2 regions of the Gordonia caeni genome follow, and region 2 is predicted to be linked to the other one. Evidence: riboswitches for the same ligand, from Rfam matches in the RefSeq annotation. Region 2 holds a riboswitch; the other holds the start of a gene.
The links. Region 2 has a riboswitch for thiamine pyrophosphate ahead of ABD732_RS14190 (3-oxoacyl-ACP reductase). Riboswitches for the same ligand answer to the same signal wherever they lie in the genome.
Positions count from the first base shown of each region.

Region 1: another riboswitch for thiamine pyrophosphate. It lies ahead of thiC (phosphomethylpyrimidine synthase ThiC); the one in region 2 lies ahead of ABD732_RS14190 (3-oxoacyl-ACP reductase).

Region 1 is NZ_BAAAZW010000011.1:50,058-57,777, forward strand. It holds gene ABD732_RS16415 (salicylate synthase) at 1-1,230, opposite strand, end outside; gene ABD732_RS16420 ((2,3-dihydroxybenzoyl)adenylate synthase) at 1,388-3,034, shown strand; gene ABD732_RS16425 (GNAT family N-acetyltransferase) at 3,115-3,465, shown strand; gene ABD732_RS16430 (siderophore-interacting protein) at 3,509-4,267, shown strand; TPP riboswitch at 4,280-4,392, shown strand; gene thiC (phosphomethylpyrimidine synthase ThiC) at 4,383-6,062, shown strand; gene thiD (bifunctional hydroxymethylpyrimidine kinase/phosphomethylpyrimidine kinase) at 6,062-6,946, shown strand; gene ABD732_RS16445 (AraC family transcriptional regulator) at 6,906-7,720, opposite strand, start outside.
Region 2 is NZ_BAAAZW010000008.1:132,370-137,982, reverse strand. It holds gene ABD732_RS14195 (fatty acid desaturase) at 1-1,976, opposite strand, end outside; TPP riboswitch at 2,019-2,113, shown strand; gene ABD732_RS14190 (3-oxoacyl-ACP reductase) at 2,104-2,895, shown strand; gene ABD732_RS14185 (NERD domain-containing protein) at 2,915-4,570, opposite strand; gene ABD732_RS14180 (DUF808 domain-containing protein) at 4,708-5,613, shown strand, end outside.

The sequences.
Region 1 (7,720 bases), on a different contig from region 2:
GCGCAGCCACGACCGGCCGTCCGCGGTGAAGATGCTTCGCAGGGCGAGGGTGGCCTCGAGGGCGCCGTCGGCGGAGGCCACCAGCACCGCCCCCGAGTAGAGCTCGCGGCGATCGGGCTCGAGTCGATAGATCGCCTCGACGGCGGGGGCCTTCGGAATGCCCGAGGCGGTGATCGACGGGAACAACACGGCCAGTGCGCGCCACGGCCCGGCCGTCGGCGCCAGTTCGCCGCGCACCGTCGAGGCCAGGTGCTGCACGCTGCCGCGGTCGCGGACCTGCATGAACTCACTGACCGCGGTGGTCCCGGGCAGGGACACGGAGGCGATCTCGTCGAAGCAGGCCCGCACGGACATCGCGTGCTCGGCGATCTCCTTCTCGTCGGCGAGCAGCTCTGCACGCGCCGCGGCGTCCGCGCCGGCCGAGACGCCGAGGGCGCGGGTGCCTGCCAGCGGCTCGGTCACCACCTCGCCGTCCGCCGAAGCGGCCACCACCAGTTCCGGGCTGAAGCCGGCCGCGGCGAGGTCACCGAGCCGCAGCAAGTACGACCGCGCCGGGTTGTTTCCCGCCCGGCCGCGGGCGTAGGTCTGCGGCATGTCGATGTCGAAGGGCACCTCGACGCGCCGCGACATGATCACCTTCTGGTAGTCGCCGCGCCGGATCTCGGCGATGGCGGTGCCCACCCGCCCCCGGTAGTCGTCGCGGTCGTCGTCCACGGCGATCGGCAGCGCCGCCTGCGGGGCCTGCGCCCGTGCGGCCAGTTCGGTGAGCCGGCCGGTGAGGTCCGGGTCGCCGCCCTCCACCTCCAGATGCACACCGTCCGGGCCGGTCGTGAGGTGCGCCTGCACGTGCGGAACGATGAAGTGCGCCAGCACCACGTCGGCGGGCACGTGGTCGGCGAGGCCGTGGTAGGGCGCGCAGAAGTCGAAACCCACCCATCCGTAGAGGCGCCAGTCGGGCAGCTCCAGGTCGGCCACCGCGGCCGCGAGCGCGGCGGCCGGGTCGTCGGTCCAGCCGTAGGTGCGCGTCCGGGCGCCGGTCTCCGGCTGCTCGAGGGTCACTTCCCCCTTGGTCAGCACCACGCGCGCCCGGGGGCGCGCCGCGAACGTCCAGCGGCCGTCCCGCTCGTAGACCACGTGGTCGCCGAACTCGCCCGAGGAGGCCCAGGCCGCACAGATCTGGGCGATCCGGGTCACTTGGTCGCGCCCGGTCGCCGCCACCGTGTCGGTCATCTGCAGGGGCACTGAGACCATGACCTGCTCTCCCTCGTACTCGTCGACTCCGTCCCACCCTCAGCCATTAGGGAAGGCTAATCTACTGATCAGATCGGATAGTAAAGACGATAGCTAAGGCTTCCCTAAAGACAACACTCAGGAGCAACGCAACCCGATGACCTCCACCACACGCCCCGACCTGATCGACGGCTATCTTCCGCCCGTCAGCGACGCGCAGCAGCGGTACCGCTCGGCGGGATCGTTCGACGAGGCTCCGCTCTGGTCGGCGGTGGAGCGGACCGTCGCGGCGACGCCGGCGGCACCGGCGGTCACCGATGCCACGACCGGCACCACCCTCAGCTACGACGAACTGTGGTCGGCCGCCGCCGCCCGCGCGGCCGGTCTCGCCGGCTCCGGCATCCGTCCCGGCGATCGAGTGGTGGTGCAGCTGAACAACTCCGCCGCCTTCGCGGTGACCCTGCTGGGTCTGCTGCGGGCCGGCGCCGCACCGGTGCTCACCCTGCCCGCTCACCGGATCAGCGAGATCGCCCACTTGGCGGCCGGCTCGGGCGCCGTGGCGTACTTCACCGAGGACGACCGCCGCGGCTTCGACTATCGCGCGCTGGCCCGCGACCTGCAGAGCCGGGTGCCCACGGTGCAGCAGGTCTTCGTCGACGGCGCCCCGGGCCCCCACTCCCCCCTGCCCGACGGCGACCCGCGGGACTGTCCCGACCACACCGCCGACCCGGACTCACCCGCACTGTTCCTGGTGTCCGGGGGCACCACCGGTCTGCCCAAGCTGATCCCCCGCTCGCACAACGACTACGCCTTCAACGCCCGCCGCTCCGCCGAGATCACCGCACTCACCGCGGACGACGTCTACCTCGCCGCCCTGCCTGCGGCGCACAACTTTCCGCTCTGCTGCCCGGGCCTGCTGGGCATGTTGCGAGTCGGCGGACACACCGTGCTGACGCCGAACCCGAGTCCGGACAGCGCGTTCGGGGTGATCGAGAAGCACCGAGTCACGGTCACTGCACTGGTGCCCGCACTCGCCCAGCTGTGGTGCGCCGCTACCGAATGGGAGCCGGCGGATCTGTCCTCGTTGCGCCTGCTGCAGGTCGGGGGCGCCAAACTCGCCGAGTCCGATGCGGCGGCCATCGACGCCGCCTTCGGGCCGGTGGTACAGCAGGTCTTCGGCATGGCCGAGGGGCTGATCAACTACACGCGTCTGGACGATCCTCGCGATCTGGTGCACCGCACCCAGGGCCGCCCGATGTCGGAGTTCGACGAGGTCCGCATCGTCGACGCCGACGGCGCGGACGTCCCCGACGGCACCGCGGGCGAATTGCTGGTCCGCGGTCCGTACACCATCCGCGGCTACTACCGGGCGCCCGAGCACAATGCCCGCAGCTTCACCGCCGACGGCTACTACCGCTCCGGCGATCGCGTCCGACGCCTGCCGTCGGGCCACCTCGCGGTGACCGGACGGATCAAGGACACCATCGTCCGGGGCGGCGAGAACGTCGCCGCAGACGACGTCGAAGAGAACCTGCTGGCGCACCCGGCGATCGGCCAGGTCGCCGTGGTGGGCGTCCCCGACGACGCGCTCGGCGAGCGGATCTGCGCCGTGGTGGTGCCGTCCGGCCCGCGCGCGGGGCTGGACCTGCCGTCGGTGCGCGCCTTCCTCACCGAACGAGGCCTCGCCTCGTTCAAACTTCCTGATCAGTTGGAGTTCGCGGGCAGCCTGCCGGTGACCGCCGTGGGCAAGATCGACAAGCCGGCGGTACTCGTCCTCATCGGCGTGGCCAGTGGGGAGTCGTAACGCAGTTGTGACTGGTGTGACTTGTGAACGCTCCCGCCGAGGGCTATACCTGATGTGAGGAACATCACAGGAGGTGAGCAATGCACCGGATATCGCGACGCCCCAAGCCGCCCCGGCCCGCCCGTGCGATCCTGCAGCAGATCTCCGAGGTCGTGCACAATCCGGTTCGGGAACGCTTCGAACTCTGGATCGCCGGCGACCTGGTCGGAGTGCTCGGCTACTCGGTCGACGAGACCGGCGGCCAACGGACAGCGACCATCCTGCACACCGTGCTCTACGACGAATACAGCGGCCACGGCCTGGCCACCAGGCTGACGGGCACCGCCGTGGACTTCATGCGCGAGAGCGGCATGCGCGTACGGCCCGTGTGCAGCTTCACCAAGCACTACCTGGCGTCCCGTCCGGGCGCGGCCACCTTGGCACCGGCCTGATAATTAGCCTAGGCTTACCTCGTTCAGCGACGAGGGAGCGGGTATGACGACATCGGTCAGCGGGCGCGGCTGGCAGGGCGCGGTGATGAAGCTCTTCAACGCCGACGACTTCGAGATCACCGTGACCCGCACCGAGGCGGTGACCGAGCACTACCTCCGACTCGGCTTCAGCGGCGGCGGCCTGCTCCAGAAGATCCCCGTGCATCCGACGATGTGGGTCCGGGCGTGGTTCGAAGCCGGCGGCTCCCTGCACCAGCGCGGCTACACGCTGGTGGACCCGGACCCCGAGTCCGACACCTTCGACATCGAGTTCGCCCTCCACGACGGCACCGCCGCGCACTGGGCGGAGCAGGCGGAACCGGGCGACGTCCTGCCGGTGACGGTGATGGGCAGCGACTTCGCGATCGGCGACCCGGCTCCGGCGGGGTGGCTGATCGCCGGCGACACGGCCTCGCTCCCGGCGATCAACTCGCTCCTCGACGCCCTGTCGGCGGCCGGGTCACCGGCGCCGGCGACCCTCTGGCTCGAGTACCAGCACGACTCCGACCGGGATCTGCCGCTGCATCGGCGGCCGCAGGACACCGTCACCTGGATCCCCCGCGAACGCGAGGGCGCGACGCTGGTGGAGACGGTGCGCGTGGCCGCCGAATCCGGAATGGACACCACCGGCTACCGCGGCTGGGTGGCCCTGGACAGCAAGAGCACCCGCGCGGTGACCGGAATCTTCCGCAGTGACTTCGGGCTCGGCCGCAAGGGCGTCAAGTCGATGGCCTACTGGAAGGTGGGCAAAGCCTTCGCGTAGGGTGGCGCTCACAACTGCACACACGGGGGCTCTCGCGAACCGAGGGCTGAGAGGGCGACAGGCGGTCGCCGACCGTACGAACCTGTCCGGATAATGCCGGCGTAGGGAGTTCCTCTTGAGCACGTCTGTCCCCTCTGCACGCCCCTCGGCCGATGAGCACACCACCGGTGGCGTCACCCTCGGCCCCATCGAGGGAAGCACCAAGCACTACCTGGCCGACGGCGACCTGCGTATCCCACAGCGCCGCGTCCACCTGACCAACGGCGAGCACCTCGACCTGTACGACACCTCCGGCCCGTACACCGATCCGGAGGTCGAGATCGACGTCGAACGCGGGCTGCCGCCGGTGCGCGGTGCGTGGCGACGGCCCGCACCCATCGACGGTGCCGCCACCCAGCTCGCTTGGGCACGAGCAGGTCTGGTCACCGCGGAGATGCGGTTCATCGCCGCTCGCGAAGGATGCGACGCCGAACTGGTGCGCAGCGAGGTGGCCGCCGGCCGCGCGGTGATCCCGGCCAGCCATCGGCACCCGGAGTCCGAGCCGATGATCATCGGCAAGGCCTTCGCGGTGAAGATCAACGCCAACATCGGCAACTCGGCGGTCACCTCCTCGATCGAGGAGGAGGTGGAGAAGATGGTCTGGGCGACCCGCTGGGGCGCCGACACCATCATGGACCTGTCCACCGGCAAGGACATCCACGTGACCCGCGAGTGGATTCTGCGGAACTCCCCGGTCCCGGTGGGCACCGTGCCGATCTACCAGGCGCTGGAGAAGGTCAACGGCGACCCGGCGGCCCTCACCTGGGAGATCTACCGGGACACCGTGATCGAGCAGGCCGAGCAGGGCGTGGACTACATGACCGTGCACGCCGGCGTGCTGCTGCGCTACGTGCCGCTGACCGCGCGGCGCGTCACCGGCATCGTCTCGCGCGGCGGCTCGATCATGGCCGCTTGGTGTCTGGCGCACCACACCGAGTCGTTCCTGTATACGCACTTCGACGAACTCTGCGAGATCTTCGCCCGCTACGACATCACCTTCTCGCTGGGCGACGGCCTGCGCCCGGGCTCCATCGCCGACGCCAACGACGAGGCCCAGTTCGCCGAGCTACGCACCCTCGGCGAACTCACCGCGATCGCCAAGAGCCACGGCGTGCAGGTGATGATCGAGGGCCCCGGGCACGTGCCGATGGACAAGATCGCCGAGAACGTGCGCCTGGAAGAGGAACTGTGCGAGGAGGCGCCGTTCTACACGCTGGGACCGCTGGCCACCGATATCGCACCGGCCTACGACCACATCACCTCGGCCATCGGCGCGGCGATGATCGCCCAGGCCGGCACCGCGATGCTCTGCTACGTCACCCCCAAGGAGCACCTCGGCCTGCCGAACCGGGACGACGTGAAGACCGGGGTGATCACCTACAAGATCGCCGCCCACGCCGCCGATCTGGCCAAGGGACATCCGCGCGCACAGGAACGCGACGATGCACTCTCCAAGGCGCGCTTCGAGTTTCGCTGGAACGACCAGTTCAACCTCGCCCTGGATCCGGACACCGCCCGGGAGTTCCACGACGAGACGCTGCCCGCCGAGCCGGCCAAGACCGCGCACTTCTGCTCCATGTGCGGGCCCAAGTTCTGCTCGATGCGGATCTCCGCGGACGTGCGCGCCTACGCCGAAGAACACGGCCTGGTGACCGCCGAGGACATCGACGCCAAGCTGGCCGCCGACATGGCCGCCAAGTCCGACGAGTTCCGCCGCTCCGGCGGCGAGGTCTATCTGCCGCTGGAAGCACTCTGATGATCCTCCCGGCGACTCCCCCCACCACTCCCACGCCACTGCCGCCACCGGAACCCGGCGCCGTGCCGCGCCGGGTGATGACCGTGGCCGGGTCGGACTCCGGCGGCGGCGCGGGCATCCAGGCCGATCTGCGCACCTTCGCGCTGACCGGGGTGCACGGCTGCGTCGCCGTCACCGCGGTGACCGTGCAGAACTCGCTGGGTGTGACGGGCGTGCAGGAGATCGATCCGGAAGTCGTCGCCGCACAGATCGATTCGGTGACCGCCGACATCGGCACCGAGGCGGTGAAGACCGGCATGCTGGCCTCGGCGCCGATCATCGAGGCGATCGCCGCCGCATTCGGCCGCGCCGGTATCGGGGCCGATGGGCCGATACCCCTCGTGGTGGACCCGGTGTGCGCGTCCATGCACGGTGACGCGCTGCTGGCGGCCGACGCACTCGGCACGCTGGTGGGCCGGCTCCTCCCGATGGCCACGCTGGTGACGCCGAACCTCGACGAGGTGCGGCTGATCACCGGGATCGACGTGGTCGACGACGCGACGCAGGAAGCCGCCGCCGCCGAACTCCATCGGCTCGGCGCCCGGTGGGCGCTGGTCAAGGGCGGGCACCTGCGCGGCAGCGAACGCAGTCCGGATCTGCTGTTCGACGGCGCCCGGTTTCACCGCTTCGACGCCCCACGCGTGGACACTCCGCACGACCACGGCGCCGGGGACACGCTCGCCGCGGCGGCCACCGCCGCACTGGCGCACGGACTCTCGGTCCCCGAGGCCGTGGCCTTCGCGAAGGACTGGGTGACCCGCGCCCTGACCGCCGCCTATCCGCTCGGCGCCGGCCACGGACCGGTCAGTCCTCTGTGGCGAGTGGCGGAATCGGCTGCCCGCTGAGCAGCAGCGCGCGGCACTCGGTGGGCCCGATGCCCACCTTGGCACGGAACCGGTTGCGGAAGGTCGCGACCGACGTGAAACCGGAACGCCGGGCGACGTTGCCAATCGGCGTGCGCGGTTCGGCGCGCAGCAACTCCAGCGCCGCCTGGATACGGCGGTCGGCGATGCGGGCGGCCAGCGACTGGCCGGAGTCCTCGAAGTACCGGTAGGCCTGACGTCGCGACAGATGCAGTTCGGCGGCGATGCTGTCGACTCCGAACTCGGGATCGGCGTAGCGCCGCTCGATCACGTCGACCACGGCCTCCCGGACGAAGATCGGGTTGTCGGTGAGCGAAGAACTGATGCCGGTCAGCTCACCGAGGGCCGAGACGATCAGATCGACTGCGGCCAACTCGGTCTCGGTACTCGGCTTCGGTCCCACCCCGGTCGCGGTGGGCACCGCGAAGCTGGTGATGAACGACGCCGTGGCGCGCGCCAGCAGACTGCCCGAGACGAACGGCTGCCAACTGCGCTCGATCGCCGCCCGGCGCTTGCCCAGCAGCCGCCGCGGGATCACCACCCCCACCGAGTCCACCGGATTGTCCGACAGCTGCACGTAACTGGTGGCGTTGCCGGTGAGGATCAGTTCGCCCGGCCGGTATTGGATGCGCCGGTTGCCCCGTTCAATGCGCGTGGTCGCATGGTCGATGACTGTACCGACCACCAGTTCGTCACTCGGCCGGGCCCGCGTCAGCGCTTCGCTGCGGGACAACGTCACCGGGCTCCGCAGCGCGG
Region 2 (5,613 bases):
TCGGCCGGGCGGTCCAGTTCCGGCGGCGAGAACGATTCGGCGTGGAATCGGTCATCGGGCAGACCGAGCCCGGACAGCCACCCCCGGGCCAGGTCGATGAGCACCGGCGGGGCGCAGACGTACGCCTCGCGTTCGGCGACGTCCTCGACGTAGTACTCGACGAGCTCCGCCGACAGCTGCGCGGTCGTCACGTCGGGACGGGCCGAGGGCGCATCGGTGAACAGGTGCAGCCGCACCCCCGCACGCCGCGCGAGCTCCTGCAGCTCGGCCTCGTAGATGATCGAGCGGTCGTCCCGGTTGAAGTAGAGCAGGACGGCGTCCGGCGCCGGGGTGGCCCGGGCGAGGCGGCGCAGCAGGCTGATGATCGGGGTGATGCCGACGCCCCCGGCGATGAACAGCGACTTGTCCAGCGGCGCCGGGACGTCGAAGTCGCCCGACGAGGCGGGCGGGCCCACCAGGGTGACCCACCGGCCGGCCCGCAGCTGATCGTTGAGCCGATTGGACACCCGGCCGTCGGCGACGCGTTTGATGCAGATGTCCATGGTGTCGGCGGCGGAACTGTCGGAGGTCAGCGAGTACTGCCGGACCAGCTCTTCCCCGTCGACGTCGACGCGCACCGAGACGAAGGCTCCGGCGTCCCAGGTGACGTCGTCCCAGCCGCGGGGCCGCGCCAGCCGCACCGACATCGCCTGGCCGTCGGCGACCGGGGTCGCCGAGAGCACCCGCACGGGCACGTCGAAGAACCGCGGCTTGCCCAGATACGGGGAGTCCGGCAGCACCTTGTAGGCGAGGCCGTAGCCCAGCCGACGCGCGAGTTCGCGCGGCCGGGACAGCAGACGCACCGGGTGGCCCTCCTCCTGATCACCGGCCGGGGCCGACAGCCGGGTCAGCGTCTTGGCGATGAGCGGGACGGTGTCGAGCAGTGGGGTCTCGTTGTACGGCAGACCGTGCCGTTCGGCGATGGCCCGGACCTCCGGGGCGATCTTGCGCTGCATCGACGGCGGCAGGTCCGGGAACAGGTGGTGTTCGACGTGGGTGTCCAGGCCGCCGTAGAAGATGTGGAAGCCGGGCCGGTTCTCGAACGGCACCTCCTCGTGCAGGAGCCGCTCCAGGGAGGCGTCGAGTTCCGGGCTGGGCAGAAAATTGCGGGTCGCGCGGATCTGCCGCTCGTAGTACTGGTCGGCGGTCTCGTCGGGTCCGGGGTCGGCGAACAGTTCCAGTTCGCCGGCGTGGTGCTCGATGAACACCAGGAACAGCACCGACATGTAGCCGGCGACCCCGCCGGCGTAGTTGGCCAGCAGGGCCTGCAATGCACGCGACCGGGCGGACAGCGGCTCGGCGACGTAGCGCCGGCGGGCGTCGCGCGCGGCGATCCGCGCGGGTGACCGCAGTGTCCAGGAGCTGAAGAAACGGCGGTTCTCCACCTGCCGGGCCACGTTGGCCAGGAAGAACGGCGCCGCCTGCGGCGACATCGCCGCGAGAGCGCTGATGATCGCGGTCTGCGCGACGTGGTGGCCGAACCAGTCCTGCCCGGCGCTGCCGCGCATGATGCTGTAGCCGAGGTCGTGGTCCTTGCCGACGATGTTGGTGTTGGGGTGATGGCCGACGTGGTGCATCACCTTCCAGTGGTCGACGTCGACGTTGAAGTCCCAGTGGTAGCGGTCGGAGTGGTACTCACCGTTGCCGGGCAGGTGGTCGTAGCTGCCGTGAATGATGTTGTGCCCCAACTCGGAGAACTGCATGAGCCGGTAGAGCATCTCGAGGGCCGCGGCCCTGCGGATGGCGCGCGGTCCGCCGTCACGCAACAGCTCCAGGCGCCGCGCGTCGATCGCTTCGCCGTAGGCGGTGACGTTGCGGATGTGGGCGAGGTCGGTCTCCCCCACGTCGGCCTTGGCCCGGACGTAGAGCGCTTGCAGTTCGTCGGCGAGGCCGGACCGGGCGGCGACCGCGCCGGCCGCGGCGAGGGTGACAGTCATACCGGTGACCATAGTCACGAATCGATCCGATGTGTTTGGATGGGCGGCGACACGGGGTGCCGCGACCGCGGCTGAGATCAGACCCGTCGAACCTGCTCCAGTTCGCACTGGCGAAGGGATGGTCGAGATGACTGCTGCACGGCCCGATTCCGCACTGCCCATTTCCGAACAGATCGTGCTGATCACCGGCGGGGGCCGCGGCCTCGGGGCTCGGCTCGTCGCCGCGTTCGCCGATCAGGGCGCCCGGGTGGTGATCAACTACCGCTCGAGCGCGAAGGCGGCGCAGCAGCTGGCCGACCGCTACGGCGCCGACCGGGCGCTCGCCGTCGCCGCCGACGTCACCGACACCGCCGCGGTCGCGACGCTCTTCGACACCGCGGCAACGCATTTCGGCGGACCGGTCACCACGGTGGTGAACAACGCGCTGCCCGACTTCTCCTTCAACGGCGACGCCCGCGCGTCCGCCGACGAGCTCACCTGGGCTGAGCTCGACCAGCAGCTGCGCGGCATCCTCGGCGGTGCGCTGAACACCATTCAGGCGGCTCTGCCCGGCATGCGGGCGGCCGGCCACGGGCGGATCATCAACGTCGGCACCAACCTGTTCCAGAATCCGGTGGTCCCGTACCACGACTACACCGCCGCCAAGGCCGCCCTGCTGTCGCTGACCCGCACCATGTCCGCCGACCTGGGGCCCGACGGCATCGCGGTCAACATGGTCTCCGGCGGGCTGCTGCGCACCACCGACGCCAGCGCGGCCACCCCCGACGCCGTCTTCGACGCGATCGCGCAGGCCACGCCACTGCGGTCGGTGACGACCCCGGAGGAGTTCGCCGATGCGGTGCTGTTCTTCGCCTCACCCTGGTCGCGGGCGGTGACCGGCCAGAACCTGGTGGTCGACGGCGGTCTGGTCAAGGACTGACCGGACCTTCACCGGGTCCTCATTCCGGCCCGGGCACTCCGAGCCGGGCGGCCACCTCGTCGCCGCCGATCTGCCGGACGAACTCCGGGTCCCCGCAGACCACCAGTTGGTCGCGGGCCCTCGACAGCCCGACGTAGAGGCGTTCGGTGGACCGCTCCTGCGGCTCGTGCTCGTTGAGGGCCAGCACCACCACCCGGCGCTCGAGCCCCTTGAAGCCGAGGACGTGACCATAGAACACCTGCTCGTCGTCCCAGAAGGTGTCCCAGTAGCCGGCCGGGCCGAGCTCCTGGCGGGAGACCTGCTCGGGGTGCCGGCTGCCGGTGGTGAGCAGCGCGATGTCCTCGGGCCGCCAGCCGTCGTCGAGGAGCAGATCGACCTGATCGTCGGCGGTCACCACGGCGTCGCCGGGGGCGCAGGCGACGAAGCGCGCCTCGGGTCCGTCGCCGCCACGCAGCCGCATCCGCTGTCCCACAAGGGGCTTGAACACGGTGGCGATCTGCCGGGTGTTGCGCATGTTGTGGTCGAGCACGAGGGGCACCAAGGAGACCGGTGGCGTTCCGTGCCGGTCGAACACCCGTTGCGCCTCGTCGCTGAACACGTAGATGCCGTCCTCGTCCGGGTCGTTCAGACAGGCCAGCATCGGACGCCACCAGGCGTCGGCGAAGTCCTGCGCCTCGTCGATGACGATCGCGTCGAACCGGTCGGCGGGGTCGAGGTTCTCGGCCAGCTCGGCCATCTGCCGCGGCAGTTCGTCCTCCCAGAACTGCGCGGCGTCGGAGGTCCGGATCGATTCGTCGGGCCCCTCGGCGGCACCCCACTCGATCCCGAGCTGGTGGAACTCGCCGACGTAGGCCGGCCGATCCCGGTAGCCCCACTGCGCCACCACCCGGCCCAGGTAGGAGGCCAGGCCGTGCGAATAGCAAACCAGCGCCACCCGCTGCCCCGCCCGCGTCAGGCGTCGGGCCTGCTCGAGCGCCAGGTACGTCTTGCCGCTGCCGGCACCGCCGCGCACCTCGACTCGGTTGATCAGGCGGATGGCGCCCAGCAGCGCGTTCTGCTGTTCGGTGATGAGGTCGGCGGCCGATTCGTTCTCCATCGACCGGGCGACCACGTCGCGCTGCGGCAGCCCGCGGCCCTGGAGCGCGGTGTGCAACTGCTCGATCCCGGTCGCGGTGAGATACGGGTGGTCCTGCTTCTTGGTCAGCGGGACCCGGCGGATCAGCGGAAGCAGCTGGTCGAGCTGGGTGCGGTCGATGATCTTCCAGCGCGGGCAGTCCGGCAACGCGAAGTCGTCGGCGATCTCCGCGTGCGGGAAGACCACCATGTGGTCCCAGCGCAGACGGCCCTGGGTCCAGGCGGGATGGGATTCGACGTACTCGCGCAGCGCGTAGCAGGCGCCGCGCGCCTGTTCGACGGGCTCGATCCGCTTGGCCGTCTTGCCCTGCCGCCAGTACTCGCCGTCGTGCCAGACCTCGCCGCCCTTGACCTCCAGGCAGACGATCCCGGCGCCCTCGATCGCGACGACGAAGTCGGCTTCGTGATCCTTCACGTGATCGGTGACGCGCTGACCGAAGATCACCGCGTCCTCGTCGAGGAGCTGATCACCCAGGAGATTCCAGACCGTCTCTTCGGTGGCGTTCACGAAACGCGGGTCGTCGGGCGACATCTGCGGCACTGAAAGACCTCCGGTATCCGAGCCTGAGCAGCAGTCTGTCAGACCTCGCCGACAGTCGCGGCCGTGGACACGCGCCTCGCCCGGCCGGCGGGTATCGTTCTGGCATCTTCTCTGCCCCTACCCGCCGAAGGATTGCCGTGGCCACTGGACTGGTTGCCCTGCTCGACGACATCGCGGCGCTCACCCGCGCGGCCGCGGCCTCGATCGACGACATCGGCGCCGCCGCCGGGAAGGCGACCATCAAGGCGGCGGGCGTGGTGGTCGACGACACCGCGGTGACGCCGCGGTACGTCGACGGCTTCTCCCCCGACCGGGAACTGCCGATCATCCGCCGCATCGCACTCGGCTCCATCCGCAACAAGCTGCTGATCATCCTCCCGGTGGCGATGATCCTGAGTCAGTTTCTGCCGCAAGCTCTCCCGTACCTGCTCATCGCCGGCGGCCTGTACCTCTGCTACGAGGGCGCGGAGAAGGTCTACGAGGGCCTGGTCGGCGGCCATCACCAGCAGAGCGGACCGGCCCCGGGCCAGAGCAAAGCCGAGTTCGAGGACGCGATGGTCGGTGGCGCCGTACGCACCGATCTGATCCTGTCCGCGGAGATCATGATCCTGTCGCTGTCGTCGGTCGAGAGCGAGCCCTTCTTCATCCGGCTGGCGGTCCTCGTCGTCGTGGCCCTGGTCATCACCGCCCTGGTCTACGGGGTGGTGGCGCTGATCGTGAAGATGGACGACGCCGGGCTGGCGCTGGCCCGCCGGTCCTCGTCGATCAGCCGGCGGATCGGGCGCGCCATGGTGGCCGCGATGCCGCGGGTGATGTCGGTTCTGACGATCGTCGGGGTGGCGGCCATGCTGTGGGTGGGCGGTCACATCTTCCTCGTCAATCTCGGGGAGGCGGGCTTCGCGTGGCCGGCCGATCGGCTCCACGACCTCGAGCACTGGGCCGGAGACCTGATCTCCGGCGTGTCCGGTCTGCTGTCGTGGACGGCCGGGACCGTCGCCTCGGCGATCGCCGGACTACTCATCGGCGCCGTCGTCGTCGCGCTG